Regions from separate parts of the Micromonospora inositola genome, predicted to be linked through region 3. Evidence: riboswitches for the same ligand, from Rfam matches in the RefSeq annotation. Region 3 holds a riboswitch; each other region holds the start of a gene.
What was found. A riboswitch is a leader RNA that binds a small molecule or an ion and turns the genes downstream of it on or off. The one in region 3 is predicted to bind cyclic di-AMP.
Positions count from the first base shown of each region.

Region 1: linked by a shared signal. The riboswitch ahead of GA0070613_RS06335 (hypothetical protein) and the one ahead of GA0070613_RS22250 (LysM peptidoglycan-binding domain-containing protein) in region 3 are both predicted to bind cyclic di-AMP.
Region 2: linked by a shared signal. The riboswitch ahead of GA0070613_RS16645 (coiled-coil domain-containing protein) and the one ahead of GA0070613_RS22250 (LysM peptidoglycan-binding domain-containing protein) in region 3 are both predicted to bind cyclic di-AMP.
Region 4: linked by a shared signal. The riboswitch ahead of GA0070613_RS08785 (C40 family peptidase) and the one ahead of GA0070613_RS22250 (LysM peptidoglycan-binding domain-containing protein) in region 3 are both predicted to bind cyclic di-AMP.

Region 1 is NZ_LT607754.1:1,326,152-1,333,946, reverse strand. Features, by position in the region: gene GA0070613_RS06340 (carbonic anhydrase) at 72-743, shown strand; gene GA0070613_RS06335 (hypothetical protein) at 824-1,846, opposite strand; cyclic di-AMP (ydaO/yuaA leader) riboswitch at 1,851-1,981, opposite strand; gene GA0070613_RS06330 (YibE/F family protein) at 2,136-3,467, opposite strand; gene GA0070613_RS06325 (hypothetical protein) at 3,688-4,170, shown strand; gene GA0070613_RS06320 (DUF305 domain-containing protein) at 4,249-4,887, shown strand; gene GA0070613_RS06315 (SHOCT domain-containing protein) at 4,951-5,166, opposite strand; gene GA0070613_RS06310 (metal-sensitive transcriptional regulator) at 5,305-5,604, opposite strand; gene GA0070613_RS06305 (heavy-metal-associated domain-containing protein) at 5,720-5,929, shown strand; gene GA0070613_RS06300 (hypothetical protein) at 5,965-6,933, shown strand; gene GA0070613_RS06295 (heavy metal translocating P-type ATPase) at 6,948-7,795, shown strand, end outside.
Region 2 is NZ_LT607754.1:3,459,353-3,467,147, reverse strand. Features, by position in the region: gene GA0070613_RS16655 (HelD family protein) at 1-1,008, shown strand, start outside; gene GA0070613_RS16650 (cation diffusion facilitator family transporter) at 1,114-2,028, shown strand; cyclic di-AMP (ydaO/yuaA leader) riboswitch at 2,172-2,303, shown strand; gene GA0070613_RS16645 (coiled-coil domain-containing protein) at 2,308-3,381, shown strand; gene GA0070613_RS16640 (hypothetical protein) at 3,496-4,005, shown strand; gene GA0070613_RS16635 (SRPBCC family protein) at 4,056-4,553, opposite strand; gene GA0070613_RS16630 (1-phosphofructokinase family hexose kinase) at 4,666-5,646, shown strand; gene surE (5'/3'-nucleotidase SurE) at 5,643-6,470, shown strand; gene GA0070613_RS16620 (STAS domain-containing protein) at 6,513-6,875, opposite strand; gene GA0070613_RS32080 (hypothetical protein) at 7,201-7,344, shown strand; gene GA0070613_RS16615 (hypothetical protein) at 7,473-7,795, shown strand, end outside.
Region 3 is NZ_LT607754.1:4,660,981-4,668,775, forward strand. Features, by position in the region: gene htpG (molecular chaperone HtpG) at 1-774, shown strand, start outside; gene GA0070613_RS22230 (hypothetical protein) at 829-1,188, opposite strand; gene GA0070613_RS22235 (SDR family oxidoreductase) at 1,256-1,954, opposite strand; gene GA0070613_RS22240 (winged helix-turn-helix transcriptional regulator) at 2,007-2,483, opposite strand; gene GA0070613_RS22245 (LLM class flavin-dependent oxidoreductase) at 2,574-4,142, opposite strand; cyclic di-AMP (ydaO/yuaA leader) riboswitch at 4,416-4,588, shown strand; gene GA0070613_RS22250 (LysM peptidoglycan-binding domain-containing protein) at 4,590-5,273, shown strand; gene GA0070613_RS22255 (YbaB/EbfC family nucleoid-associated protein) at 5,458-5,832, shown strand; gene GA0070613_RS22260 (M4 family metallopeptidase) at 5,879-7,795, opposite strand, start outside.
Region 4 is NZ_LT607754.1:1,832,370-1,839,156, forward strand. Features, by position in the region: gene GA0070613_RS08770 (zinc metalloprotease) at 251-1,234, shown strand; gene GA0070613_RS08775 (pyridoxamine 5'-phosphate oxidase family protein) at 1,312-1,872, opposite strand; gene dcd (dCTP deaminase) at 1,951-2,529, shown strand; gene GA0070613_RS08785 (C40 family peptidase) at 2,570-3,556, opposite strand; cyclic di-AMP (ydaO/yuaA leader) riboswitch at 3,618-3,753, opposite strand; gene GA0070613_RS08790 (N-acetylmuramoyl-L-alanine amidase) at 3,985-6,018, shown strand; gene GA0070613_RS08795 (C40 family peptidase) at 6,082-6,787, opposite strand, start outside.

The sequences.
Region 1 (7,795 bases), 3.3 Mb from region 3:
TTGGTCGCGTGGCCGCCTCCGCCGCCGGCCCGGCTGACCAGGTCGTTTCATGCGAGGACGAGGTGAGGGAATTGACCCCGACCACTCCCGAGCAGGCACTCGCCGAGCTGCATGCCGGGAACCGACGGTTCGTCACCGGCGTTCCGCGCCACCCCAACCAGGACGCCGGCCACCGGGCGGCGGTCGCCGACGGCCAGCACCCCTTCGCGGTGATCGTCGGCTGCTCCGACTCCCGCCTCGCCGCTGAGATCATCTTCGACCGCGGCCTGGGTGACCTCTTCGTGGTCCGGACCGCCGGCCACACGGCGGGTCCCGAGGTGCTCGGCAGCGTCGAGTACGCCGTGACGGTGCTCGGCACGCCGCTGGTGCTGGTGCTCGGGCACGACTCCTGCGGCGCGGTGCAGGCCGCCCGGGAGGCGGTCAGCACCGGCAGAACCCCGGCCGGGCACCTCGGCGCGGTGGTCGACGCCGTGCTGCCCAGCCTGCGCCGGGCGGCGGCGGAGGGCATCGAGGAGATCGACGGCATCGTCGACATTCACATCGCGCAGACCGTCGAGGCGCTGCTGGCCGGCTCCGCCGTCCTGGCCGGTGAGGTGGCCGCCGGTCGGTGCGCGGTGGTCGGCATGTCGTACCAGCTCAACGCGGGCGAGGTGCGGACGGTGGCCGTGGTCCCGGCGGGTGCCGCGACCACGCCGCCGCCCGCGCAGGTCGACCGCGCCGAGCCCACCGCCGTCGCCGGCTGAGCGCCCGGCCACCGACGACAACGGCCGAGGGGCCGTCCCGCGGGTCGGCGGGGCGGCCCCTCGGCCGGGTACGTCGTCGGTCAGAGCAGCGACATGTGCACGTGGTCGGTGTGGTTGGAGGGCCCGCTGTAGGACTTCCAGCCGGTCGCCGGGAACCAGATCTGCCGGTTCCAGATCACGTAGTAGATGCCGAGCCGGTCCGCGTTGCGGATCAGGAAGGCGGCGACGTTGTTGCCGTACATCCGGGTGTCGTTGTTGTGCCAGGGGGCGAACCCGCTGTTCTGCAGCGACCAGTCGCAGGCCCGGCCCTTGGGGTGCTCCCACGGCCCGCCGGGCCGGTAGCAGCCGACGAAGCGGTTGAAGCCGGCCCGCTTGACCTCCTTGTACGCGTGCAGCGTGCGCGGCGTGATGCAGCCGGAGGTGGTGGGGTCGTTCTCGCTGCACGACTCGGGCTTCCAGTCCCCGTCGGCGGTGCGACCGGGGCCGATCCGGGCGACCGGCGAGGTGGCCGAGACCAGGCCGCCGGTGAAGCCCTTTCCGCCGACCAGGGCGAGCGCCTTCTCCGTCTCGATCTTCTCCCGGGCCATCGCGTTAGTCAGCGTCTGCTGCGCGCGCACCTCGGCGTCGAGCGCCAGCTTGGCCTGCTCGGCGCGGGTCTTGGCCGCGTTGACCTCGGCGAGCTTCTGCGCGTTGACCATGTTCAGCTCGTCGAGGGCGGCGGCCCGCCGGACGAACGAGTCCGGGGCGTTGCTCTCCAGCAGCATGGCCAATGCGCCGATCCGGCCGGTCCGGTACGACTGCGCCGCGATCTGGCTCACCTGCGGGCGCAGGGCGTCCAGCTGGCGCTGCGCCGTCCGTACCTCCAGGGCGAGCTGGAGCTGGCGCTGCTGCGACTTCGCCAGCTTGGTCTTCGCCTGCAGGTAGTTGCGGTTGGCGGCCTCGATGGCGTCGGTGATGAGCTTCGGCTCGCCGTCCTCGTCGTGCCCGGAGGGGATGGGCGGCGTCGTCGGCGCCGCGATCGCCGGGGCGGGGCCGGCGAGGATGGCGAACGCGGCGAGCACGGCCAGCACGGGTGTCAGCCAGCGGCGCAGGGGTGCCGTCACAGTGTTCCCTTCCGTCGACCGCCGACCGGGTTAGCTGACGGGTTCGGGACGGAAGTGGCCCCTACCGCTGGCGCGGATTCACCCCAGGTGCCTGGTTCCCCGGCTCGCCGTGCGGCGATTGGGCGGCGGCACCGCAGGCGCCGCTGCGCGCCTTCGTCGGTGACCGGCAGCGAGGTTACCCGAGAGTCGTCCCGAGGATCTACGTCCGGAAGCCGACTAAAAGCGGTAATTCGGCGCGCGACTCCGTGACCAGCGTCGCGTTCGGCGCGGACGGTCACGCTGCGCAGTGTCACCATGCGGTGTCCGTGCTCCTTTCCGGTCCGGTCCTGCCGCCGAGGGCGCCCGGGGCGGCGCCGGCGCGCGGTGCGCTGAGCGCCGCCAGCGCGGCGTCCGGTTCCGCGGGGGGACGGGACGCCGGCGCGGCGGACCCCGCCGCCCCGCCCCGGCCGGCGGCGGTCACCACGGCCGCCAGGCCGGTGGTGAGCGGTACGGCGGCGATCAGGCCGATCGTGGCCACCGCGCTGCGGACGATCTCCTGCGCCATGAACTCGCTGGTGAGGATCTCGCTCACCGGCCGCGAGTCGGCGACGAGCAGGAGCAGCAGGGGCAGCGAGGCGCCCGCGTACGCCAGCACGATGGTGTTGACCGTGGAGGCGATGTGCGCGCGGCCGACCCGGGTGGCCGCCCGGTAGAGCTGCAACCGGGACAGCCCCGGATTGGCGTGCGCCAGCTCGGTGACGGTGGCCGCCTGGGTGACCGTCACGTCGTCCAGCACGCCCAGCGAGCCGATGACGATGCCGGCCAGCAGCAGCCCGTGCAGGTCGACATCGCGCTGGAACATCGACAGGGTGGTGGCGTCCTCGCTGCCGAACCCGGTCAGATGGGTGGCCGCCGTGGCGAGGGTGCCGAGAACGCCGGTCAGCACCAGGCTGCCGAGGGTGCCGAGGACCGCCACCGAGGTCTGCGCGGTGATCCCGTGGGTCAGGTACAGCACCACGAACATGATCAGCGCCGAGCCGACGATCGCCACCAGCAGCGGCGACTGGCCGGCGCCGATTCCCGGCAGCACGAAGCCCAGCAGGATGGCGAAGCTCGCGACCAGGCCGCCCAGCGCGGCCAGCCCCCGCCAGCGGCCGAACGCGACGATGGCGACGGCGAAGAGCGCCGCCAGCCAGATCAGCGGCTTGCCCCGCTGGTGCTCGGCGATGTTGTAGCTCTTCGTCGCAGGGTCGGCCGGGTCCAGCAGCTCCACCAGGACGATCCGGTCGCCGACCTCGACGGTGGGTGCGCCGGGGCCGGCGGGGAGCGGGGTCTCCACCTGGCGGCCGGCGTCCGGGCCCTGCTCGACCGCGACGCCGACCGTGCCGCACGGCCCGGCGGAGCCGCCCGGGGTGCCCTCCGGCACCTCCGCCGCCGGCGGGCACGGCTCGGTCACCACCCGGGTCACCGTGCCGTGGTACCGCGGCACGTCGGCGGCGTGCTCCGGCGTCGGGGTGTGCCGGGGCCAGAGCACCAGGGCGGCGAGCACGGTGAGGACGAACAGCGGGACCACCGTGGCGACGAGGATCCGTCGTACCCCCGGCGGGGCGGACGGAGCCGGACGGGTGTGGTCGGCGCCCATGGCGAGTCTCCCAACGGTTCTCAGGCGAGGTACGTGTCACCGGGCCGGTCGGTTCACCCGGCCGGGAGAGGCGCCCGCCGGTGCGGCGGTCGCCGGGCCGTCGCCGGGAAATGCTAGTCAGGGCGACCCGTGTCCCGCCGGACGGTTGGGCGCGCGTCCGGCGCCGCGGACCTGGCCTTTCCTCCCGACCGGTACGCCCCGGCAGACTAGCGTGGTCGTCGTGCGTACCAAGGCGGCGCTGGCGACCGGACGGTGGGTCCGGCTCCTGGTGCTGCTCGGCACGCTGGTCGGGCTGGCCGCCATGCACACCGTCGGCCACGGCGCGCACGCCTCCGGCGGGCACCGGGCGGGTCATCCGACGCAGCGCGCCGGGCACCACCTCGGTCTTCCGGCGGTCCTCGCCGAGCCGGCCGCGACCGTCGCGACAGCGGTCGGCGCGGTCGCCGGCTGCCCGGGCGACGGGTGCCACGCCCGCGCGCTCCCGCTGTCCGGTCCCGGTGGCGACCGGTCCGGGTGGAGTGTGTGCCTGGCCGTGCTCGGCGCGTTCGCCGTGGCGCTGCTGGTCGCCGTGCTGCTGCGGGCCGCTTCGCGGGCCGTCGGACGGGCCGCCCGTGGGTCGCTGCGACCCGCCTCGGGACCGCGGGCCCCGCCGTCCCGGCCGTTCGCACTGCGTCTGGGGACGGCGTCGGTGCTGCGCAGATAGGACGCCCGACGCGGGTGACCGGCCGGTGACCCGCGTCAGTGTCCGCTGCGTACGTTCCGACACCGAAAGGTCCTTCCCGTGTTCACTCGTACCATCGCGCGTCGTGCCGGCCTGGCCGGAGCGACCGCTCTCGCCGCGCTCGCCCTGGCCGCCTGCGGCGACGCCGACCATTCGACATCCGGCTCGGGCCACGGCATGCCCGGCATGGGCGGCACCGGCGCGCCCACCGTGGGCGCCTCGGCATCGTTCGGCGAGGCCGACCTGATGTTCGCCCGGATGATGATCCCGCATCACCAGCAGGCCGTGGAGATGTCCGAGCTGGCCGACAGCCGGGCCGCCGACCCGGAGGTGAAGAGGCTGGCCGGGCAGATCAGGGCGGCCCAGGCGCCGGAGATCGCCACCATGACCGGCTGGCTCGCCGCCTGGGGCCGGCCGGTCCCGTCGGCCGGCGCCGGTCATGGCATGCCGGGGATGGACCACGGCATGCCCGGCATGATGTCCGACGCCGACCTGGCGAAGCTCGCTGCGGCGTCCGGGGTCGACTTCGACCGGCAGTTCCTGACCATGATGATCGCTCATCACGAGGGCGCGATCACGATGGCGCAGGAGGAGACCGCGAAGGGCGTCAACCCGGAGGCCAAGGCCCTGGCCCGGCGGATCGTCACCACCCAGCGGGGCGAGATCGACACCATGAACAAGATCCTCGACCGGCTCTGAGTCCCCGTGCCGGGCACCCGGTGGGGTCGGCCGGAGTGCGCTCGTCGGGGGCCGGCCGGCGGCTCACGCCAGGCCGGCGCGGCGGCTGCGATACTCCTCCTCGTCGATCTCGCCGCGGGCGTACCGCTCGTCGAGGATGCGCCGGGCCGACGAGGGCAAGGTCCCGCCCAGTTGACCGCCGGTCAGCCGGGCCGCCAGCCAGACCAGGACCAGCAGGACCGCCAGCCCCAGCAGCGACCCGATCCACATCCAGCCCATCAGCGGGCCGTTCCACATCATGGCTGCCCTCCCGAGTGCCGAGGGTCGGCCGGTCCGACGTGCCGGGGGCGCCGGTACCGGTCGCCACCCCGACCCTATGGCGGGAGAGGAACGGCGGAGCCTGGTCGAAGGACCCGACGTACGGGCCGGAGGTCCCGGTCAGCCGCGCTTCATCAGCCGGCCGACGGCGGCCATCATCTCGCTGGCCATCTCGTCGGCGCGCCCCTCGGCGGCGCCCTCGTGCATGCAGTGCCGGGCGTGCCCGTCGAGCAGGCCGAGCCCGACCTTGTCCAGGGCGGCCTGGATGGCGGAGATCTGGGTCAGCACGTCGATGCAGTAGCGGTCGTCCTCGACCATCTTCTCGATGCCGCGGACCTGGCCCTCGATGCGGCGGAGCCGCGCGAGGAGCTGGTCCTTGCTGGCGGTGTAGCCCCGGGTCGGGGTCGTCGGTGCGGTCATGACGTCCAGGATAGCGTACCCCTCGGGGGTATGGTACGGTCCTCCTCGTCGCCGATACCCCCACGGGGTAGAGGTAACCGGAGAGTAGGATGTGAACGGCGGAAGGGGAGTTGCGATGGTCACCACCACCTACCAGGTCCAGGGCATGACGTGCGGGCACTGCGTCAGCTCGGTCAGCGCCGAGGTCGGCGCGATCGCGGGCGTCAGCGACGTCCAGGTGGACCTGGCCTCCGGTCGGGTCACCGTCACCAGCGAGAGCCAGTTGGACACGGACACCGTGCGCGCCGCCGTGGACGAGGCCGGGTACGACCTCCTCGGGGCGTGACCGGTCCGGGGACCCGAAGGAACCGAGGTATCACGATGAACACGGCGACGAAGCTGAGCGGCTTCGCCCTCGGCCTCGCGGCGGTGTTCGGCGCGGCGTACGGGGTCGGCCAGGTGGCCGGCCCCGACACCCCCGCCGTCGCGACCCGCCACGACGCCACCGACGCCGGTCACACCGACGGTGACCACCCGACCGGCGCCGCCACCACCAGCCACCTGCCCGGCGGACTGCTCGTCTCCGACCGCGGCTACACGATGCAACCGGTGACCGCACCGGCCGGGGAGTTCGCCTTCCGGATCACCGGCCCGGACGGCGCGCCGGTCACCCGCTACGACGTGGCGCACGACAAGCGGATGCACCTGATCGTCGCGCGCCGCGACCTTTCCGGCTTCCGGCACGTCCACCCGGAGCTGGCCGCCGACGGCACCTGGCGGGTCGCCTCGCCGCTCGCCGGCCCCGGCGTCTGGCGGGCGTTCGCCGACTTCACGCCCACCGGCGGGGAGCCGCTGACCCTCGGGGTCGACGTCACCGTCCCCGGCGCGCTGGCGGCCCGGCCGCTGCCCGCGCCGGCCACCAGCACCACCGTCGACGGGTACACGGTCACCCTCGCCGGCGCCCCGCAGCCCGGCCGCACCGCCGAGCTGACCCTGAGCGTCAGCCGGGACGGGAAGCCGGTCACCGACCTCCAGCCCTACCTCGGGGCGTACGGGCACCTGGTCGCGCTGCGGCAGGGCGACCTGGCGTACCTGCACGTGCACCCGGACGGCGCACCCGGCGACGGGCGCACCCCCGCGGGTCCCGTGGTGACCTTCTTCGCGGAGGTGCCGTCGGCCGGCAGTTACCGCCTCTTCCTGGACTTCCGGCACGGCGACGCCGTGCACACCGCCGAGTTCACCGTCGTGGCCGGCAACCCGGGCGTCCCGGCGACCACGGCCGCGCCGGCCGCCACGACCACCCCGACCGCCGACCCCGGGCACGGCGCCCCCGGTCACGGGCACAATTGACAGGAGGTGCCGTGATGACATCGACCGCCAAGTCCCTGCCGGTCGCCCCGAACCTGATCGAACTCGCGATCGGCGGCATGACCTGCGCGTCCTGCGCCGCCCGGATCGAGAAGAAGCTCAACCGGATGGGCGGCGTCGAGGCCACCGTCAACTACGCCACCGAGAAGGCCACCGTCCGGTACGCCGACGAGGTCACCCCGGCCGACCTGATCGCCACGGTGGAGAAGACCGGGTACACCGCCGTCGTACCGCCCCCTCCGGCGTCGGCCGGGGCCGAACAGAGCGCCGAACCGGTGGACGAGCTGCGCGGACTGCGGACCCGGCTGTGGGTCTCGGTGGCCCTGGCCGTGCCGGTGATCCTGCTGGCCATGGTGCCGGCCTGGCAGTTCGACTACTGGCAGTGGCTGTCGCTGACCCTGGCCGCCCCGGTCGTGGTCTACGGCGGACTGCCGTTCCACCGGGCCGCGCTGGTCAACCTGCGGCACGGCGCGGCGACCATGGACACCCTGGTCTCGCTGGGCACCCTGGCCGCGTTCGGCTGGTCGCTCTGGGCGCTCTTCCTCGGCGACGCCGGCATGCCCGGGATGACCCACCCGTTCCGCTTCGACATCACCCGCACCGACGGCGCCGGCAACATCTACCTGGAGGCGGCGGCCGGGGTCACCGTCTTCATCCTCGCCGGCCGCTACTTCGAGGCCCGCTCCAAGCGGACCGCCGGCGCCGCCCTGCGCGCCCTGCTGGAGCTGGGCGCCAAGGACGTGGCGGTGCTCCGCGGCGGCCAGGAGGTCCGCGTCCCGGTCGACCAGCTCGCGGTGGGGGACCGGTTCGTGGTCCGGCCCGGCGAGAAGGTCGCCACCGACGG
Region 2 (7,795 bases), 1.2 Mb from region 3:
TTCGAGGACGAGATCATCGACCGGCCGGAGTTCCGGGAGTTCCTGAAGGCCTGGTGGCCCCGGCTGCATCCCCGGCACGTGCTCGGCTGGCTGGCCCGTCCGGAGCGGCTGCGCCGGTACGCCGGCGGCATCCTCGCAGGCAGCGAGATCCGGCTGCTGACCCAGGCGTACCGGAGCCTGGACGGCGCGGGGCTGACCGTCGCGGACATCGCCCTGCTGGACGAGCTGGACGCGCTGCTCGGCAAGCCGGTGCGGCCGGCGAAGGCGAAGCGCGACCCGTTCCAGCTCGCCGGCGGGGTCCGCGAGCTGAGCACCTTCGCCGACCGGCAGCGGGCCGCCCGGGCCGCGGCCCGGGAGCGGCCGGAGGACTACCGGGAGTACGCGCACGTGGTGGTCGACGAGGCGCAGGACGTCTCGCCGATGCAGTGGCGCATGATCGGCCGGCGCGGCCGGCTGGCCTCCTGGACGGTGGTGGGCGACCCGGCGCAGACCGCGTGGACCGGCGACCCGGAGGAGCTGACCCGGGCCCGGGACCAGGCGTTGGGGCGACGCCGCCGGCACCAGTTCACGCTGACCACCAACTACCGCAACTCGGCGGAGATCTTCGCGGTGGCGGCGGCGGAGATCCGCCGGCTCTACCCGGACCTGCCGCTGCCCACCGCGGTGCGCTCCACCGGGGTCGACCCGGTGGAGCGGACCGTGCCGGCCGCCGAACTGGCGGCGGCCACCGTCGAGGCGGCCGGGGCCCTGCTGGCCGAGGTCGAGGGGACGGTCGGTGTGATCACCCCGGTGCCGCGCCGGGACGAGGTGGCCGGCTGGCTCGCCGACCTGGGCGGCTCCCGGCTCCAGGTGGTGACGAGCCTGCAGGCCAAGGGCATGGAGTACGACGGGGTCGTGCTGGTCGCGCCGAGCGAGATCCGGGCGGAGCCGGGCTCCGGCGTACGGACCCTCTACGTGGCGCTCTCCCGGGCCACGCAACGGCTCACCACCCTCGACCCGCTGGGCTGAGCAGGGCTTTGACCGCGAGCGGGCGGACGCCGGTCAGTCACTTGCATACATAGCGATGTGAGCATAGATTGGCCCCGCCGGGGCGAGGGGCGAAAGGGTGTGGGCGTGGGCGCAGGTCATGACCACAGCGGGGCGGTGACCAACGCCGCGTCCCGCCACCGGGGTCGACTCTGGGCCGCGTTCGGGCTGCTCAGCGCCCTGATGCTGGTCGAGGCGGTCGCCGCGTTCGCGACCGGCTCGCTCGCCCTGCTCTCGGACGCCGGGCACATGTTCACCGACGTGCTGGGCATCGGCATGGCCCTGGCCGCGATCACCGCCACCCGACACGCCGACACCGACCCGCAGCGCACCTTCGGGCTCTACCGGCTGGAGGTGCTGGCCGCCCTGGCCAACGCCGTGCTGCTCGGCGCGGTCGCGATCTACGTGCTGGTCGAGGCGGTACGCCGGTTCGGCGAGCCGCCGGAGGTGCTGGCCGGTCCCATGCTCGCGGTGGCGGTGCTCGGCCTGCTGGCCAACATCGCCGCCTTCGCCCTGCTGCGTGCCGGGGCGCAGGAGAGCATCAACCTGCGCGGGGCGTACCTGGAGGTGCTGGGCGACCTGCTCGGCTCGCTCGGGGTGATCGGCGCCGCGCTGGTCATCGCGCTCACCGACTGGTGGTGGGCGGACCCGCTGGTCGCCGTCGGGATCGGGCTGTTCATCCTGCCGCGCACCTGGCGGCTGGGGCGGGCCGCGGTGCGCATCCTGGTGCAGGCCGCCCCGGAGCACCTCCAGGTGACCGCGGTGCACGACCGGCTGGCCGCGGTGCCCGGCGTCGCCGAGGTGCACGACCTGCACGTCTGGACGTTGACCTCCGGCATGGAAGTGGCCTCGGCGCACCTGACCATGGCGCCCGGGGCCGACGTGGGCGAGGTGCTGGCCGCCGCCCGGGCCGCGCTGCACGAGGACTTCGGGATCGATCACGCCACGTTGCAGATCGAGCCCGGAGCGTCAGCCGGGGCCTGTGGTGCAGTCGAGTGGTAATTAGGGCAAACTTAAATCAGAGTGAGTATTGTGCACCTGTGCCGGTTTTGCTCCCGATCGCGCCCTTCGCTCACCGGGCCGGGACGGGGCACCACCGGTAGGCTCGGCCCCGGCCTCCGCCGGGCGGCGCCCTCCGGCGCCTGCGGTGGCCGCCGCCTAATCGCCGCCCGCGGCGAACCGGGGAACCATGTTCGTGGGGTGCATCCGCGCCAGCGGTAGGGATCTTCCGTCCCGAACCCGTCAGCTAACCCGGTCGGCGGCTGACGGAAGGAAACCTGAATGCCAGCAGTGGCACCAGTACGACGGACGGCCGCCCGGTTGGCGGCCCTGCTCGTGGCGACGCTCGCGCTCGGCGTCGCGACCGCCCCGGTCGGCCCCGCCGCGGCCGCGCCCCGGGCCGGCCTGCTCGCCGCCGCCCCCGGCGACGACGAGGGCGGCACCCCGGCGCTGCGCGCCCAGCTCGACGCGGCCAGCAAGGGCTGGCTGGAGGCGAAGGCGGCGCTGGCCCGCTCGGTCGGACGGCAGAAGCAGCTCACCGACCAGCTCACCACGACCAACGCCGAGCTGAGCGTCCGCGACACCAAGGTCGGCGAGATCGCCGGGGTCGCGTACCGGACCGGCCGGCTCGGCACCGCGGCGGCGCTGCTCAACAGCGACAGCCCGGAAGGCTTCATGGATCGCGCCGCCGCGCTGGGCCAGGTCGCCGCCCACGAGGACCGGGCGTTGCGCGACCTGATCGAGACCCGGGACCGGGCGACGACGACCCGGACGGCGCTGAACGCCGAGATCCAGGAACAGCGCAAGCAGGTCGCGGTGATGGCCAAGCGCAAGCAGCAGGCCGAACGCGCCCTGGAGGTGGCGAACGACCGCGCCCAGAGCAGCAGCGACAGCGGCGGCACGGTCCGGGGCACCTCCACCGCGAACGCCGACCCGGCGCCGCGCAACTCCGACGGCTCCTGGCCGCCCGAATCGTGCAGCGTCAACGACCCCACCCCGGCCGACGGCTGCATCACCCCGCGCACGCTGCACGCGCTCAACGAGGCCAAGTCGGCCGGCTTCACCCGGTACGTCTCCTGCTACCGGCCCAGCGGATCCGGTGAGCACCCGAAGGGCCGGGCATGCGACTTCGCCGCGCAGTCCGGCGGTTTCGGCGGGGTCGCCTCCGGCGGCGACCGGACGTACGGCAACAACCTGGCGGCCTACTTCGTCCGCAACTCCGACGCGCTGGCTGTGCTCTACGTGATCTGGTTCAAGCAGATCTGGCTGCCGAGCAGCGGCTGGAAGGCGTACAGCGGCGGCAACGGCGACCCGTCCAGCGATCACACCAACCACGTGCACCTGTCGGTCTACTGAGCCGAGGGGGTGACCCGTCGCCGGACGGGTCACCCCCGCTACGTCCGCCGACGTACGCCGGATGTCGCCGCCGGCCCCACGACGCGGCCGGGCCGCCGGACCAGCATCGTGGGCATGAGCCGACTCTCCCCCGCCGCCCGCAAGGCCCTGCTGACCCTGCACCTGGTCACCTCGCTGGGCTGGCTCGGCGCGGACCTGGTGCTGCTGATGCTGGGCGTCGCCGGGCTGCGCGGCGCCGACCCCGAGGTGGTCTACCCGGCCGCGGGGCTCGTCGTCACGTACCTCTTCGCGCCGCTGAGCGTCGTGGTCTGGCTGGTCGGGGTGGTCAGCGCGCTGCTCACCCCGTGGGGTCTGCTGCGCTGGCGCTGGGTGCTGGTCAAGTTCGCGCTCACCACGGTGATGCTCGGCCTGGTCCTGCTGCTGCTGACCCCGACCGTGCGCGGGCTCGGCGAGCTGGGCGCGGCGGTGACCATCCGGGACCGGCTGGACCTGGTGATCCCGCCGGCGGTCTCCAGCACGCTGCTGCTCGTCGCCACCGTGCTCTCCACCTACAAGCCGTGGGGCCGGCTGCGTGCCGCGGCCCCGGCCCGGCGCCACCCGGTGGCCGCGGCACGCCGGTCCTGACCGACGACGGTCGGCCCGGGTCGCGGGCGTCCGCGCGGAGCGACGACCGGTCAGCTCACGGCGGGCGCGTCCGGGCCGCGGTCCAGCGCCGCGCCGAGCCGGCTGGCCAGCCCGAGGTGGGCCGCCCGGGCCTGCCGGAAGGCGTACCCGAACAGGGGCGCCGGCGCGGAGAGGGTGATCTCCACGTCGATGCGCGTCACGCCGCCCGGCTCGTCCCGCAGCCGGGTGTGGTTGCGCACGGTGGTGGCCGGGCGCTGCCGGGCCACGGTCACCACCTCGTCCTCGGTGGCGATCAGCACGTCGGCCCGGTAGGTGACCGGGAAGCGCAGCGGCCCGACCGCCAGCCGGTCGGTGATCGCGTAGCTGGCCAGCGCGCCGGGGCGGGGCGTCAGCCGGCGCACGCCGGCGATCAGCGGGTGCAGCTCACCCTGGCGGGTCAGGTCGCCGAGGAGCGCGACCGCCTCGGCCCGCGTACAGCGCGCCTGCACGGTGTAGCTGAACGTCTCGCGGCTGAGCACACCGTCCCCCTCGCCGTCGGCGGTCCGCACGATCGTCCCGTACCGCGGGCGGGCTGGCAACGCCCCGGCATGACGCGGGACTGGCGGGGAATCCGGGCCCCCGGCGGGACGAGGAGGCGGCACGCATGGACGGGTACGGCGGATGAGCGGGCACGTGATGGTCTTCGCGCCGACGCCCCGGCTCACCGTGACCGTCGACCAGCCGGCCGACCACCCGGAACTGCACCTGCACCCCGGCGGGCAGGGGGTCTGGCAGGCCCGGATGATCATATCGCTCGGGGTGGAGGTGGTGCTCTGCGCCAGCCTCGGCGGCGAGATCGGTCAGGTCCTGGAGCCGCTGCTGGTCAGCGAGGGCGTCGACCTCAAGGTGGTGGTCCGCGACTCGGGTGGCAGCGGCGGGTACGTGCACGACCGGCGGGACGGCACCCGACACGAGATCGTCGACCTGCCGGGCCACCCGCTCAGCCGGCACGAGCTGGACGAGCTGTACAACCTGGCCCTCGGCGAAGGGCTGCGGGCCCCGGTCAGCGTGCTCAGCGGGCCGAACGACCCGGCCCTGGTCCCGGCCGACCTGTACCGGCGCTTCGCCGCCGACCTGGGCGCCAACGGCAGCCGGGTGGTGGTGGACCTGGCCGGCGAGCATCTCACCGCGGTGCTGGCGAGCGGCGTCTTCTTCCTCAAGGTCAGCCACGAGGAGCTGATCAACGACGGGCGGGCCGAGGGCGACGACGACGAGCAGCTCACCCGCGCGATGTACGACCTGCACGCGACCGGCGCCGAGAACGTCGTGGTGAGCCGCGCCGACCGGCCGGCGCTGGCTTTGGTGGACGGGGAGGTCTTCGAGGTGGAGATGCCCCGCCTGGAGGCGGCCGACCCGCGCGGCGCGGGCGACTCGATGACCGCCGGGGTGGCCGCCGTGACGGCCCGCGGCGGTGACGTGCGCACCGCCATCCGGACCGGGGCGGCGGCCGGCGCGCTGAACGTGACCCGGCACGGGCTCGGCACCGGGCGGCTGGACTCGATCACCGGACTGGTGGAGCGGGTCCGGCTGGTGCCGGCGGGCAGCCGGCCGCAGGAGCGGACCACCCCCGACGAGCTGGCCGAGCGGGCGGCCGAACGATGACGCTGCGGGTGCTGGTCACCAACGACGACGGCATCGCCGCGCCGGGCATCGGCTGGCTGGCCCGGGCGGCGGCGGACCGCGGACTGGACGTGGTGGTCGCCGCGCCGCTGGAGGAGGCGAGCGGCACCAGCGCCGCGATGACCGCGGTGGAGCGGGAGGGGCACGTGGTGGTCCGCGAGCACCCGCTGTCGGAGCTGCCCGACGTGCCGGCGTACGGGGTGGGCGGCTCGCCCGGTTTCATCGCGCTGATCGCGGTGCACGGAGCGTTCGGGCCACCGCCGACGGTGGTGCTCTCCGGGATCAACCGGGGCGCGAACGCCGGCCGCGCGGTGCTGCACTCGGGCACCGTCGGCGCCGCGTTCACCGCCGCCGCGAACGGCTGCCGCGCGATGGCGGTCTCCCTCGACGTGCTCTCGGCCGGGGAGGCCACCGCGGCCAGCGGCGGCGCCGCGGTGGCCGCCGCCCGGGCACGCGACGCGGAGCGGCACTGGTCCACGGCCGCCCGGGTCGCCCTCGACCTGCTGCCCCGGCTGCTGGCCGGGCCGGTGGAGAGCGTGCTCAACGTCAACGCGCCCGACCTGCCACACGGCCGGCTGCGCGGGGTGCGGAAGGGGAGCCTGGCCAGCTTCGGCCAGGTGCAGATGACGGTCGCCGAGTCGGGACACGGTTTCGTCCGCACCTCGCTCGAGGAGCCCGGGCAGGCCGTCCAGCCCGGCACCGACCTGGCCCTGCTCGCCGACGGGTACGCGTCGGTCACCGCCGTGCGGGCGGTGACCGAGGTCTCCGACGTCGACCTCTCCGGGCTTGGCGCGCCCGAGGGCTGACCCCAGCCGGCGCGGGTCGGGAGCCGTGACCGGTCGGCGCGCTCAGGCGCCGGGGAGCACCTCGGGGGTCGCGGTCCCGGCGAAGTAGGGCTCGGGGGCGCCGAAGAGACCGAGCAGGCCGGTGACCCAGAGCTGCCGGTGCACGAACCGGCTCGGCTCGGTCACGACCAGCTTCACCCCGCTGACCTCGCAGGTCTGGAAGCCGGCGACCATCGCGCTGATGCCCACGGAGTCGATGAAGGTGACCAACCGCATGTTCAGCTCGATCCGGGACGGACGGCCCTTCGCGAGCACCTCCGCGATCGCCTCGCGCACCTCGTACGCGGTGTCGACGTCGATTTCACCTCGCGGGGCGATCTGGATGACACCACCCGACAGCACCGACTTCACGATCGACAGGCTCACGCGAGCACCTCCACTCGCCCGGGACGGGCGCCTCATCAGTACGCGGGCCGCGACCGAGAGTATTCCTCCGACGGCCTCGGTCGCCACCCCTCGGGATGAGCAATTCGCGGATCGGGCACACCTGGGCAGCCCATTCCAGACCTTCTGGTTCCCATCTTCCCGACGTCCGGGTTTCTCGTTCTCCAACGATCGACCGGGGCCGGCCGATCCGCCGCACCAGGGTAGCGGTCCCGCACCCACGGGGCGCGCACCCGGACATCGGCGCGTTCCGTTGACCCCGGCGCCTAGCATCGGCCGGGAGTGCCCCGGACGGAGAGGATGATCGATGATCAGGAGACTGCTCGGGCTGGCCGGCGTCGGCGCCCTGCTCGCTCTCGTACTGGCCTGTGGCTTCGGTGGCGCGGGCGACGACGATGACGACGACGATGACGACTTCGCCCGTGGGGCCTCGACGGTCTCGGTCCGCTGAGCGGACCGGCGGATGGTTTGCGCCGGCGCCCGGACGGGCACTGGCGGGTAAGCGAACAGTCACGCGCCGGACAGCCGCCGGAGTCCGAAGTGGCCCCCGGGCTTCGGCACCCCGAGGAGGTAAGCACCATGTTCGGAACCACCCTGCTGGACCGCCGCAGCAAGCCCGAGCGGATCGCGGATCAGGCGTGGCAGCACCTGGCTTCCGCCGTCAGCTCCGCCGGTGACAGCGTCCGGGACACCGCCCGGTCCGCCCGTCGCGGCGGCTCTGGCCTGGCCGACGACGCCACTGACCTGGTCGGCGCCGCCGCCGATGAGGCCCGCCGCCGGGCCACCCTCGCCTTCGACGCGCTCGCCGGCCGCCGTCCGGCGCTGCCCTGGTCCCTGCTGATCAGCGCCGCGCTGCTCGGCGCGGCACTCGGCTGGGCCGCCGGCACCGCCGCCCGGGCCGC
Region 3 (7,795 bases):
TCGTACCGCACCTTCTGGGCCGAGTTCGGCGCGGTGGTCAAGGAAGGGCTGCTCGAGGACCCCGACAACGCCGAGCCGCTGCTGGACCTGGTGCGGGTCGCCTCCACCCACGACCCGGCCGAGCTGACCACGCTGCGCGACTACGTGGCGCGGATGAAGGACGGCCAGTCCGAGATCTACCTCGCCACCGGCGAGTCGCGGAGCACGATCGAGAACTCGCCGCACCTGGAGGCCTTCCGCGCCAAGGGCTACGAGGTCCTGATCCTCACCGACCCGGTCGACGAGGTCTGGGTCGAGCGGGTCGGCCAGTACGGCGGCAGGGCCCTGCGCTCGGTCGCCAAGGGCCAGGTCGACCTGGAGACCGACGAGGAGAAGGCGAAGGCCGAGGCGGAGCGGAAGGACCACGCCGAGCTGCTGACCTGGCTGACCGGCGCGCTCGCCGACAGCGTCAAGGAGGTCCGGCTCTCCTCCCGGCTGACCACCTCACCGGCGTGTGTGGTCGGCGACGCGCACGACATGACTCCGACGCTGGAGAAGATGTACCGGGCGATGGGGCAGGAGGTGCCGCGGGTCAAGCGGATCCTGGAGCTGAACCCGAGCCACCCGCTGGTCACGGGCCTGCGCAAGGCCCACGAGCAGGGCGGCGACATCGAGGGCCTCACCGAGACCGCCGAGCTGCTGTACGGCATGGCGCTGCTCGCCGAGGGTGGGGAGCTGGCCGACCCGTCCCGGTTCACCCGGATCCTCGCCGACCGGCTCGCTCGCACGCTGTAACGCGTCTGCCGTCCGTCGGCCGCAGCCCTCCGCGCCGCGGCCGACGGACGCCCGCTATCCGAGCGCCAGCCGCTCCAGGCGCGCCGCCTCCTGGACAGACGGCTCACCCGGCTCGCTGCGGAGCAGCCGCCACCGGGACGTCCGCCCGTCGGGGCCGGTCAGCTCGCCGTGGGCGAGGGCCCGGTCGATGTCGCGTCGTACCCGCAGTTCCAGGTCCGGGTCGGTGGCGAAGAGGATCCGCAGGCGCACCTCGTCGCCGTTCCGCTCCGCCTCGGTGTGGTGCGGGGCGACCGGGCAGGGCGGTTCGTGTTCCCAGTGGCCGCACAGGACGGTCGTGATGGCGGCCCCGGGGGCGGCCGGATCGTCGTCCGGGCCCATGCCGAGGACGGCCTGGTGCGCGAAGCCCTGTCGCATGCCGCCATTGTGCGCCCACCCGCCCCTGCGCGCGGCGGATCCACCGGGGGACCCGCCGCGCCGGGTGTCAGGGCAGCTCGGGATAGAGCGCGGCCACCCCGCCGGACAGGCCCGCGAGGACCCGCCGGGAGGTCTCGTCGGCGATGATCTCGTACCGGTCGGCCTCGATCCCGTCGACGGCGATCCGGGCGATCTCGGCCGGGTCGGACTTCGGCCCGGACACCTGGGCCGTCATGTCGGTGTCCATGTACCCGACGTGCAGGCCGGCGACCCGGACACCCCGGCGGGCGAGCTGCGTTCGCAGCGCGTTGGACAGCGACCACTCGGCGGCCTTGGCCGCGCTGTACGCCCCCACCCCCGGGAAGCTCACCCAGGACAGCGCGGAGAGGATGTTCAGGATCGTCCCGCCGCCGTTGGCGGCGATGTGCGGCGCGAACGCCCGCACCACCGACAGCGTGCCGAAGTAGTGGGTCTCCATCTCCAGCCGGATGGCCGCCAGGTCGGCGTCGAGCAGGTCCGCCCCGGTGCTGATGCCGGCGTTGTTGACCAGCAGCGTCACGTCGCCGGCCAGCGCGGCGGCCGCGGCCACCGAGTCCGGGTCGGTGATGTCCAGCCGGACCGGGGTGACGCCCGGCAGGTCGACGCTGTCGGGATTGCGGGCGCCGGCGTACACGGTGGCGCCGCGGGCCGCCAGCTCGGCGGCGAGGTGGCGGCCGAAGCCGCGGTTGGCCCCGGTGACGAGGGCACTGCGTCCAGCGATCTTCATGTCCTGCTCCTGAGTGTGTCGGGTCGAGGGGGTGTGTCGGCGGGCCGACCGGTCACGCACGTAGCAGGCCGGGACCCGGGAGGACGTCGATCTCGCCGGGCGGTACGTCGTGCCCGGCCGCACAGCGCAGCCGCGCGTGGACGGCGGCACCGCAGTCGTGGTGCTCGACCCGGACCGACGGGCCGGCCTCGTCGGCGGCCCAGGCGTCCCCCCACTGGCGCAGCGCGGTGAGCACGGGCAGCAGCTCCTGCCCCTTGCGGGTCAGCAGGTACTCGTCCCGGGTGCGTTGCCCCGGCTGTCGGTAGGGGCGCCGTTCGAGCAGGCCGTCGGCGACGAGCTGCTTCAGTCGCGCGGCGGCGACCGGCTCGCTGATCCCGACCCGCCGGGCGAAGTCGTCGAAGCGGCGGGTGCCGAACGAGGCCTCGCGCAGCAGCAGCAGGGTGGACCGGTTTCCGACCACCTCGATCGCCCGGGCGATCGAGCAGTTGCTGTTCTGCCAGGCGTCGCGCTGCTCGAGGAAGTCCGTCATGCCGGCGACGCTACCCCGCTGACTTAGGAAAGCCAAAGTCAGCTAGGTCACGCGACCCCGGGGAATACCGACGGCGGATCCGCCGCTGTCTCACACCTGCCCGGCGTAGAAGCCGTACCGGGCCAGCGGCTCGACGATGGTCTGCTCCTCGTACGACAGGTGCGACAGCAGGGTGTCGCTGAGGATGTCCACCGCCTTCTGGAGCTCGGTGAAGTCGCCCGGATTGCGGATCAGGTCCACCAGGGCCCGGTCCACGCCCTCCACCACGTCGTGGATGACCACGTGCTCCGCCTCCAGGCGGTCGAGCACGGGGACCAGCCCGGGGTTGGAATGCCGCAGGTGCGGGAAGATCGAATTGTCCTCCAGCCCGTGGTGCTGGCTGACCGCCGTGCAGTACGCGGCGCAGTACGCCCCCAGCGTCCAGTTGTTCTGCCGCATGGTCATCTGGTTCAGCACGGCCCGGGCGGCGCCGGCGGAGACCACCCCCCGCCGCACCTGCTGCAGCAGGTCACGTACCTGTGCCAGCTCCTGCCGCAGGTGGTCGTGCACGTCGACGAGGTGCCCGCCGACGGCCTGCGCGTGCGGGGTGTAGACGTGCCCGGCCGGCGCCGGCGGGGCGGCCGGGCGGGTGGACTCGTCCCAGAGTTCGTGGTCGGTCAGCCGGACCTCCGGATCGGGGGTGGGGGTGACGGCGAGCGTGGTGGAGCCGCCGGCCTCGACCACCTCGCGCTGCTCCTCAACGGCCTTCGCCCGGCTGCCGGGCTCGGCGCGCTCGGCGGCGACCAGCTCCCGCACGGCGGGCGCGACCTCCTGCGCGAAGAGCTGGATCGCGGTGGGGTCGTCGGCGCCGAGGATGAACCCGGAGGTGCCGTGGTCCAGGGCGAGACCCGCCAGCTCCTCCACCCACTGCTCGGGGGGCCCGGCCAGGAAGCCGGAGCGGGAGCGGGTGAATCGCCCGGAGATGTTGAGCAGCCGCCGCACCGAGCGGGGATCCCGCCCGGCCGCGTCGGCGCCCTCGTCGACCAGCGCGTTGAGGTCCGCCAGCTCCGCCGGCCCCTTGGGCAGGTACGCCATCGACGGCAGCCAGCCGTCCGCCGCCCGCCCCACCAGCCGCAGCATCCGCGGCTTGTACGCGCCGATCCAGATCCCCACCTCGTGCGCCGGCGCGGGTCCCCGCTTCGCGCCGACCACCCGGTAGTGCTCGCCCTCGACCCGGATCCCGCCACGCCGGTCGACCGCCCACACCCTCCGGATGATCCGGATCGCCTCGTCCAATGCGTCCACGGCCTGGCCGGGGGTGAGCCGCCGCCCCCCGTTCGCCTCGATCGCCTCCCAGAAGGCGCCCGCGCCGAGACCCAGCTCGGCGCGGCCGTCGCTGAGCAGGTCCAGGCTGGCGACGCTGCGGGCCAGCACCACCGGCTGCCGCAGCGGCAGGTTCAGCACGTTGCCGGCCAGCCGGATGCGGCTGGTCGCCGCCGCCAGGAACGACATCAGCGTCCAGGTGTCCAGGAAGCCCGGCTGGTACGGGTGGTCCTGGAAGGTGGCGAGGTCGAGGCCGACCTGTTCGCAGAGCTTGGCGAGGGCCACCACCTGCTCGGGCCGGTCGGCGGTGGGGGTGAGGAAGCTGCCGAAGATGAGTTGGTGCCCGTAGTCCGTCATGTGCGCCCGCTACCTCGTTCGCGTCCCGTGCCGCTCGGCCGGCCACCGGCCTTCGCCACCGTAGCCGGAGGCCAGAAGGGACGCCCAGCGCCACCGACCTGCGTGGGGACCCGCTGTCCGGCACCCGCCCGGCAGCCTCCTTATTGCACATCCGGACACCTCGCAACTCGTAATGCCGCGCCTTCGCTCGGCCGGGTGAAGAACTTCACAAGAAGTGGGCGATCACCCCAAACCGTTCCTAACGTCGTATGCGTTCGCGATTGCGGACACCACGGGCCGGTAACGCCTAATTCCGCCGCCGGCCCGGTGGTACCTGGACCTCAGGCGGGAGCGGGGGACCCACACGTTCCTCGGTGCTCGACACCTCGGGGTGAAGCCGCCTACCGGCGGCCGGGCTCCTCGGCCCGAACCCGACAGCTCACCTCGTCGGCGTGGAGGAAACCCAACATGGCAACTGAACACACCGCACGCCACCACCGGACCAGCCCGCGTCGGCTCGCCGTCGGGGCACTCGTCGTCGGCGCGGCAACCGGCGCCGCCGCGATCCTCGGGCCGGCCGCGCCGGCCAGCGCGGCCAGCGTGAACTGGGACGCCATCGCCCAGTGTGAGTCCGGCGGCAACTGGCACATCAACACCGGCAACGGCTACTACGGCGGCCTGCAGTTCTCCAAGAGCACCTGGAACGGCTACGGCGGCCAGAAGTACGCCAGCCGGGCCGACCTGGCCAGCCGCGGCGAGCAGATCGCCATCGCCGAGAGGGTCCTCGACGGGCAGGGCATCGGCGCCTGGCCGGTCTGCGGCAAGAAGGGCGGCTCGACGAAGCACTATTCGTCCAAGTCGGACTCAGGGACGAAGAAGAAGTCCCGCTCGGACTCCGGGTCGAAGTCCAAGGCCGGCTCCTCGGAGCGGTCCTCGCGCGGCGACCGGCCGGCCACCCGTAGCCACCGGCGTACCGCGCCGGCCTCGGGCGGCTCGGGCGCCTACGTGGTGAAGCCGGGCGACGCCCTGTCGATGATCGCCGACGTGCAGGACCTGGCCGGCGGCTGGCACGCGCTGTACGAGCGCAACAAGCGCGTGGTCGGCGACGACCCGGGCCTGATCTTCCCGGGCCAGCAGCTGCGGCTGCGCTGACGTACCACCGGTTCCCACCCCACCGGTCGGAACCGACGCAGCCGACGAACGCCCGGCCGGTGCTCCGGCCGGGCGTTCGCCGTCCGGCAACCCGCCGTGGACGTGGCGACGGTGTGGCGGGCGGGTCGGGACGCGGATTGCTATCGTCACGGTGCTCGTGAAGGGACGTGAAGAAAGCGCGGCTATGACCAACGAACCGTTCTCCGCGGCCGCGAGCCTCGATGAGCTGCTGACCCGGACGCAGCAGGCGTTGTCGGCCATGCGCTCCCGGCCGGCCGAGCACACCGACGGCGATGCGCCGGAACTGCTCCGCGCCGATGGCACGGCGGCCGACGGGCTGGTGCGGGCTGTGGTCGTCCAGGGTGGCCGGTTGGAGTCCGTCACCGTCGACCCGCGGCTGTCGGCGGCGGGGATCGAGACGGTCTGCGGGCACATCGTGGCGGCCGTCAACGCCGCCCTCGCCGACCTGGAAGCCCAGGTCAGCGCCACGGCGCGGGCCGACGTGGACGCCCTGGCCGCCCGGCTGGCCGCAGCACCCCGCCTACGGCTGACGCACTGAAGCGGTCGGTCGCCGGGAGGACGACGACCGACCGCTTCGGAGTTGATCAGCTCAGGTTGAGCGCGGTGTCATCGATGACGAAGGACGTCTGCAGGGAGCTGTCCTCCACACCGCTGAACGAGATGGTCGCGGTGGTGCCGGCCAGCGACGAGACGTCGAAGGACTTCAGGACGTAGCCGGCGGCGGCGTTCACGTTTGAGTACGTCGCCAGGGTGGTGCTGCCGGCCTTGACGGTCAGCTTGTCGTAGACGGTGCTGCCCGACTCGGACGTGTCGATGTGCAGGTAGAAGGAGAGCGTGGCCCGACATCCGGCCGGGATGCTCACCGCCTGCGACAGGGTGTCGGTGTGGGTCGAGCCGTACCCGTCAAGCCACGCCTTGTACGAACCGCCGTGCGCGGCCTGGCTGGTGGAGTTGGTGATGACGCCGGAGGTGGCGGTCCAGCTCACGGCGCCGGACTCGAAGCCGGGGTTGGCCAGCTTCTGGCCGGAGCAGCTGCCGGTGGGCGGCGGGGTGGTGGTGCCGCTGCAGGTCGGGTCGCCGGACTGGGCCGGCACGCTGACCGCGTCCCACGCGGCCTTGACCGTGTTGAACTCGGTGCAGCCGGTCGGGTAGAGGTTCTTCGCCGCCTGCAGCGTCCAGGTGCGGTACTTCAGGTACGACGAGGACGTCGTCTTCAGCAGCATCGCGTTGTACATGATCTTGATGGCCTTCTGGATGCCCAGGCCGGTGACGCTGCTGCCGTTGCAGGTGGAGCTGGTCGGCTGACCGTTGGTCGGGCTGCTGCCGTTGGCCAGCAGGTAGAACCAGTGGTTGCCGGGACCGGCCGCCGCGTGCACCTCCGTGCTGGGGATGCTGCTGGAGTAGCAGTTGGGGTCACCCAGCGCCGACGGGTTGTACATGTTGCGGATCGGGCCGCTGCCGACCAGATTGATCTTCTCGCCGACCAGGAAGTCGGGAGCGTCGTAGCTGGAGGGCTCGTTGGCGAACCACTCCGTCGCCGCGCCGAAGGTGTCGGCGACGAACTCCTGGGTCCCGTTGCCGGAGATGCCACCCGGGGTGTGGTCGTCGATGCCGTGGCCGATCTCGTGGGCGATCACGTCGATCGAACCGATCCACTGGCCGGAGGTGTTCTTGCCGATCTGGACCTGGGTGCCGTCGTAGTAGGCGTTCTGGTCGTTCAGGCCCACCCGGATCGGCCAGGCGCCGCCGGCGCCGTCGGCGCCGTTGCGGCCGAGCCACTGGGCGAGCATCTTGTGCTCGGTCTGGGCGCCGAACAGCGCGTCGACGCAGCCGGTCTCCTTGTTGGTGGCCGTGCCGTTGCCCCAGACGTCGTCCGAGCCGGAGAACGTCGTGTTGGTCGCGGCGTCCTGGCAGCTCTGGTTGGTGACGGTCGGGTCCTTCATCGAGTACGTGCTGCCTGACAGCGTGGTGTTGAGGGTCAGCGGGCTCGGCCCGTTCCACGCGCCAGTGCCGCTGCCGTGCACGACGTGCTCCTGCGTGCGCAGCACCTTGCCGGTCAGGGCGTCGACGTCCACGGTGAGCCGGCTCGGGCCGTCCGCGGTGGTGCCCCGGACGGTGGTCTCCCAGGCCAGGGCCGGCTTGCTGTCGAGGGTGTAGACGACCAGCGTGGTGCCCTCGACGGTGGTCACGCTCTTCAGTTGGGCGCGGGCGGTCTTCTCCGCGGCCGTGGCCTTGAGCTTCGGCGTCGTGGCGAGGCTGCCGATGCTCTGCTGCTGGGCGACGGAGGCGTACTTCAGGTTGCCGGCGGAGTCGGTCGCCAGGACGAAGTCGCCGCCGGTCACCGGCAGGCCCTTGTAGGTGCGCTCGTAGGGCACGTACTGGGTGCCTTCGGAGGAGATGACGGGCCTCTGGACGAACGCCTCGTCCGAGCTGGCGTGCAGGTACTGCGGGCGGCTGGCGACCAGCGCGCTGGCCGAGTTGGCGGCGAGCGTGCGGGCCTG
Region 4 (6,787 bases), 2.8 Mb from region 3:
GCACCACTGTACCTGAGGTCACCGCGCCCGTGCATCCAGGTACCCCCGGCGTGCCCACCGCGGCCCCCGCCGCCAGCGAAACCACCCCCACACGACCTTGAAATCACCGACCTGCACGGACGCAGCAGAAAGTTTCCCTGCGGCAACATTCGCCCGTTCTCAAATCCGTCGATCGGTTGTAACGTCACCCGCACGTTCTCAGCCACGGCGCGACATACCCCCTGTCGTGCCGCCAGAAAGAGGTGGGCCCATGGGACTTCGTCCCAACCTGCTGACCCGGCGTACCGCCGGCGTCGCTTCGACGACCCTCGCGCTGCTGCTCAGCACCGCTGCGGTGGGCGTCGTTCCCGCTGCTTCGGCCTTCTCGGCCGCCCCCGGCGCGTCCTGCGCCGAGCCGACCGACGTCCACTCGGACGCGCGGGTCAAGAAGGGCGGCAGCGCGAAGCTGGACCCGAATGAGCTGACCGCCAAGCAGGTCCGTGACCGCGAGGCCGACCTCGCCGCCGCGCTGCGCGAGCGGGCGAACTTCCGGGCCGGCGCCGGAGCCACCACCCTGGCGACTGTCAGCATTCCGGTCGTCGTGCACGTCATCCAGCGCGACACCACCCGGGCCGGCGGCAACATCCCCGACTCGCTGGTCACCGCGCAGATCAACGTGCTCAACCAGGCCTACAGCGGCGCCACCGGCGGCGCGCCGACCGCCTTCGGCTTCCAGCTGCAGAAGGTCCACCACGTGACCAACGCCGCCTGGTACCCGATCGTGCAGGGCTCGACCGCCGAGCGGCAGATGAAGACCTCGCTGCGCGAGGGCGGCAAGAACACGCTGAACCTCTACCTGGGCGAGCTCAGCAACGACCTGCTGGGCTGGGCGACCTTCCCGAAGCGCAAGCTGGACAGCATGGACGGCGTGGTCGCGCTGAGCGAGTCGCTGCCGGGTGGCACCGCCACCAACTACAACCAGGGCGACACCGGCACCCACGAGGTCGGCCACTGGCTGAACCTCTACCACACCTTCCAGGGCGGCTGCTCCGGCTCGGGCGACAGCGTGAGCGACACCCCGGCGGAGGCGTCGCCGGCGTTCCAGTGCCCGACCGGGCGGGACACCTGCACCGCGACCGGCCTGGACCCGATCACCAACTTCATGGACTACACCTACGACTCGTGCATGTACCAGTTCACCGCTGGTCAGGCGAGCCGCATGCTGACCGCGTGGAACGCCTACCGCGCGGCGTAACGCCCCAGCAGACGCCGGTGCCGGCTCCGTCTCACGACGGGGCCGGCACCGCCGTCTCCGGAGGGCCTCTGCCGGGGTCAGGCCGCCGTACGGCGGGTGTCGAAGCCGTGCCGCCCGCGCCGGGCCGGCCGCTGGTCGGGTACGCCTGCGGCGTCGCCGGCCGGGTGCGCCGCCCGCGGGTCGAGCCAGACCTGGACGGCCGGCTGCCCGCCGCCGCGGCTCGTCACGTCGCCCTGCCCACGACGGGTGAGCATGGCGACGTCGATGGTGAACTCGAAGAGCCGCCAGTCGACCTGCGGCGCGGCCCGGCCGATCTCGGCGACCCGGGCCACCCGGGCCTGGTCGGTCACCGGACGGGCGCGGCCCGCCACGTACGCCTCGTCGTCGCTCTCCTCGGGCGGGAAGGAGTGCAGCGCGTAGCGGCCGTCGCGTTCGAGGTCGCGGCGCTTCGGCGAGTCGATGACGAAGCAGAAGAGCCCCTCGTCGGTGATGACCGGCGAGACCGGGTGGACCCGGGGGCCGCCGTCGGCGCGGACCGTGGCGAGGTAGCCGAAGCCCGGCCCGTACTGCTGCAGGAGAAGGCGGATCTCGTCGGCGAGGCGGGGCTCGTCGGCGGCGAATTCGGACCAGGAAGCCATGCCGACATTCTATCGAACACACGTACGAACGCGCAGTCCGACACGCAGGTCACCCGTACCGGTCGCTATGGTGTTCCGATGCTGCTCTCCGACCGCGACCTGGTCTCCGAGATCAAGGCGGGCACGCTCGCGCTGGAGCCGTTCGAGCCCACGCTGGTGCAACCGTCCAGCATCGACGTACGCCTGGACAAGCTCTTCCGGGTCTTCAACAACCACCTCTACACGCACATCGACACGTCGGTCCAGCAGGACGACCTGACCTCGATGGTGGAGGTGCCGGAGGGCGAGCCGTTCGTGCTGCACCCGGGCGAGTTCGTGCTCGCCTCGACGCTCGAGGTGATCTCGCTGGGCGACCAGCTCGCGGGGCGCCTCGAAGGGAAGAGCTCACTGGGCCGGCTCGGGCTGCTCACCCACTCCACCGCCGGCTTCATCGATCCGGGCTTCTCCGGCCACGTCACGCTGGAGCTCTCCAACGTGGCGAACCTGCCGATCACCCTCTGGCCGGGGATGAAGATCGGGCAGCTGTGCATCTTCCGGCTCTCCTCGCCGGCCGAGCACCCGTACGGCTCCGCGGTCTACGGCTCCCGCTACCAGGGGCAGCGCGGTCCGACGCCGAGCCGGTCCTGGCAGAACTGGCGGACCTGGCCGACCCGCTGACGGTGGCAGGGGCCCCCACGCGGGAGCCCCTGCCGGTGGATCAGCCCGGTCGGCCGTAGCTGTTGATCTGGCCGTCGTCGACGCGTTTCATCGTGATCGGCTTGCCCGACTGGGAGGCGTGCACCACCCAGCCGCCGCCGACGTACATGGCGACGTGGTGCAGGTCGCTGTAGTAGAAGACCAGGTCTCCGGGGCGCAGCTCGCTCCGGCTCACCCGGCGGGTGACGTCGTGCTGCTGGCGGGCGTTGTGCGGCAGCGAGACCCCGGCCTTGGCCCAGGCCGCCATGGTCAGGCCGGAGCAGTCGAAGTGGTCCGGGCCGGCCGCGCCCCAGACGTAGATCTTGCCGATCTGGGCGCAGGCGAACTTGACCGCGACCCCGGCGGGGCCGCCCGGGTAGCCGGACGGGCACGGCGCGGGCCGCAGCGGGCCGCCGCCACCGCTGCCGTAGATCTTGAGCCGGAGCTTGTCCAGCTTGGCGATCTCGGCGTTGATCTGCTTCTTCTTCGCCGCAAGCTGGGCCTCGGTCCGGGCCAGCTGGGCGACCATCTCGTCCAGCGGCTTCTTCTTGGCGGCCAGCTGATCGCGCAGCTCGACGACGTTGCGCACCTGCTGCTGCTGGCGGTGGGCGAAGCGGTCGAGCAGTTCGAGGCCGGTGACCACGTCGCTCGTCGACCGGCTACCCAGCAGCGCGTTCACCGTTGAAAGGTTGTCGCCCTTGTACGCCTCGGCGGCGAGGCCGCCGACCTGGCCCATGGCGAGGTCCACCTGGAGCTGCAGCGGGGCGATCTGCTTGGCGAGCGCGTTCACCTGCTTCCGCTTGACGGCGAGGTCCTGGCGGGTGGCGTTGTGCTGCTCGATGATCGGTTCGAGCTTGTTCCAGTCCTGGTCGATCTGGCGCTCGATCTCGGCGACCGTCGGTTCGGCGTGCGCCGCCGTGGCGCCACCGGTCAGGATGACGGCGGTGCCGGCCAGGGCGGCGAGGGCGGTGGTGAAGCGGGACCAGCGTGGACGCGGCGCAGCCGTCATCCGGTCGACCGACCGGACCGACGGTCGCCGCGGGGCATGGTGTGCCACCGGGCTTCCGTACTCCTTCTTCGCTGACCGCCTACCGGGTTAGCTGACGGGTTCGGACGGGAAGGGAGCCGCCCTACCGCAGAGCTGCGGATTCACCCCCGGTACCTGGTTCCCCGGCTCGCCCGGAGGCGACTCGGCGGTGTCGGACAGTCACCACCCGGGTTGGACGATGCACATACCGGCCGACGATTGACCAGAGTAGAGAGCGCCGTTATCGATCCGCAACCCGCGACGCCGTGACACTCCGTACCGGAATTCCCGATGATCACGGCGGTGAAGGTTTCTTTCACTCAACATCATCGCGGGGAAAGGTATTGACCCGATGCCATGCGTGGGGCGAGGGTGAGCACGCAGTGACTTCCGCCCGATCTGGAGGTTCCATGCTCCGCTCACCAGTGCCGCCAAGCAGACGGGTTCTGCTCGCCACCGCCATGGCGGCGGCCACCCTTCTCCTCACCACCGGACCCGTCGCCGCCGAACCCGACGCCGGGCCCGCCGACACCACCGACCGCCAGCAGCAGTACGCCGCCGCCGCGGCCGAGTACGGCGTGCCGGGGAGCGTGCTGCTCGGCGTGTCGTACCTGGAATCCCGCTGGGACACCCACCCTGGCCAGCCCAGCACAAGCGGCGGCTACGGCCCGATGCACCTGACCGACGCCGAACAGGTCGCCAGCACGCCGTCCAGCGGGCACGTCGACGAGGACGAGGACCCCCGGGGGGACGAGTCCCGGCCCCTGGTCCTCGACCCCGCCACGGCGGCCGAACCGACCGGGGACCTCCTGCCGCAGGCGTCCCTGCAGACCCTCGACGCCGCCGCCGCGCTCACCGGCGCGGCCGAGGAGACGCTGCGCACCGACGCCGCCGCCAACATCCGCGGCGGGGCGGCGCTGCTCGCGTCGTACCAGAAGGAGCTGGGTGCGCCGGTCGGTGCCGGCAGCGACCCGGCGGCCTGGTACGGCGCGGTGGCCCGGTACTCCGGCGCGGACACCGAGGACGCCGCGGCGGCCTTCGCCGACGAGGTGTACGACCAGATCGGCCTCGGTGCCAGCCGGACCACCGACGACGGCCAGCGGGTCACTCTCGCCGCCCTGGCGGTGACGCCCGACGAGTCCGGGTTGCACCGGCTCGGGTTGCGCCGCGCCGAGCGGCCGGACGGCCTGGAATGCCCGGTCCGGCTCGCCTGCGAGTGGATCCCCGCGCCGTACGAGAAGTACGGCCCGAACCCGGGCGACTACGGCAACCACGACCTCGGCGACCGGCCCGCCCAGCAGAAGATCGAGTACATCGTCATCCACGACACCGAGGGCTACTTCGGCCCCAGCGTGAAGCTGGTGCAGGACAAGACCTACCTGGGCTGGCACTACACGCTGCGCTCGGTGGACGGCTACGTCGCCCAGCACATCAAGGCCAAGGACGTCGGCTGGCACGCCGGCAACTGGTACGTCAACGCCAAGTCCATCGGCATCGAGCACGAGGGCTTCGCCGGCCACGGCACCTGGTACACCGAGGCGATGTACCGGACCTCGGCCAAGTTGGTCCGCCACCTGGCGCTCCGGTTCCAGATCCCGCTGGACCGGCAGCACATCCTCGGCCACGACAACGTCCCCGGCACCACCGCCGGGACCGTGGCCGGGATGCACTGGGACCCGGGCCCGTACTGGGACTGGTCGCACTACTTCGACATGATGAAGGCGCCCTTCCACTCGACCGGCACGCCGCACACCGGCCTGGTCACCATCGACCCGGACTACGCCGGCAACCAGCCGGCGTTCATCGGCTGCAACCAGCAGCCGCCGGGCGTGCCGAAGCCGACGCCGCCGGCCGCGCCGTGCCCGCTGCGCGGCTCCTCCTCGGTCATCCTGCGCACCGCGCCGAGCGACACCGCCCCGCTGGTCAACGACCGCGGCCTGCGGCCGAACGGCACCCCGGACACCATGTACATCTCCGACCACGGCGCCCGCGCCTCGACCGGCCAGACGTACGCCCTCGCGGACGTCCAGGGTGACTGGACCGCGATCTGGTACCTCGGCCAGAAGGCCTGGTTCCTCAACCCGGCCTCCGCGCCGACGGCGAAGTGGGGGCAGGGCTTCGTGGTGACGCCCAAGCCGGGCAAGGCCACCATCCCGGTGTACGGCCGGGCCTACCCCGAGCGGGCGGCCTACCCGGCCACCATCCCGTACCAGACCATCTCGCCGCTGCAGTACACCTTCGCGGCGGGCCAGCGGTACGCGCTCGGCGGCGTCCTGCCGGGCGAGTACTACCGGGCGGTCTCCTTCGACGGCTCCGCCCCCGGCGACCGGACGGTGGTCCGGGGCGAGAACCGGTACGTGCAGATGCAGTTCGGCCACCGGGTGATGTTCGCGAACCTGGACGACGTGCTGATCCTGCCGGCCTCGGTGGGCGCGCCGAGTTAGCCGGCGCTCCACATGACGAAGGCCCCCGGTCGGCTGACCGGGGGCCTTCGTCGTCGGATCGGATCAGGTGACCCGGCGGTAGCCGGCCACCGGCTGTGTGCTGACCTGGCTCACCTGGACCGGCTTGCCGGTCCGCGGTGCGTGCACCATCAGCCCGTTGCCGAGGTAGAGGCCGACGTGATGCAGGTCGGAGCCGAAGAAGACCAGGTCACCAGGGCGGGCGTCGGACCGGGAGACCGCCCTGCCCTCGTTCCACTGCGCGCCGGTGAAGTGGGTCAGGTAGATCCCGGCCGCCTTGTAGGCGTACTGGGTGAGGCCCGAGCAGTCGAACGAGTTCGGGCCGGTGGCGCCCCAGACGTACGGGTCGCCGACCTGGGCGCAGGCCGTCTTGATCGCGATCCGCGCGGCGCTGCTCACCACGCCGTCGATGGCGGGGCAGCCCTCGACCCGCACCGAGGTCTTCGGCAGCATCGCGGTCAGCCGCTTGATCTCGGCGTCGATCTGCTTCTTCTTCGCGGCCATCTCGTTCTGCTGCTTGACCTGAGTGTCGATCAGCGCGTCCAGCTTCGCCTTCTGCGCCTTGTACTTGTCGCGGATGGCGAGCACGCCGGCGATCTGCTTGCGCTCCTGCGTGGCGAGCCGGTCGAGGATGGTGAGCTGCTCGGCGAGCGTCCCGGGCTTGGCGTCGACCAGCAGGGCGCCGATCTCCTGCGACGGGCCCTGCATGTAGTAGCGGGAGGCCAGGTCGCCGACCCGGTTCATGGCGAGC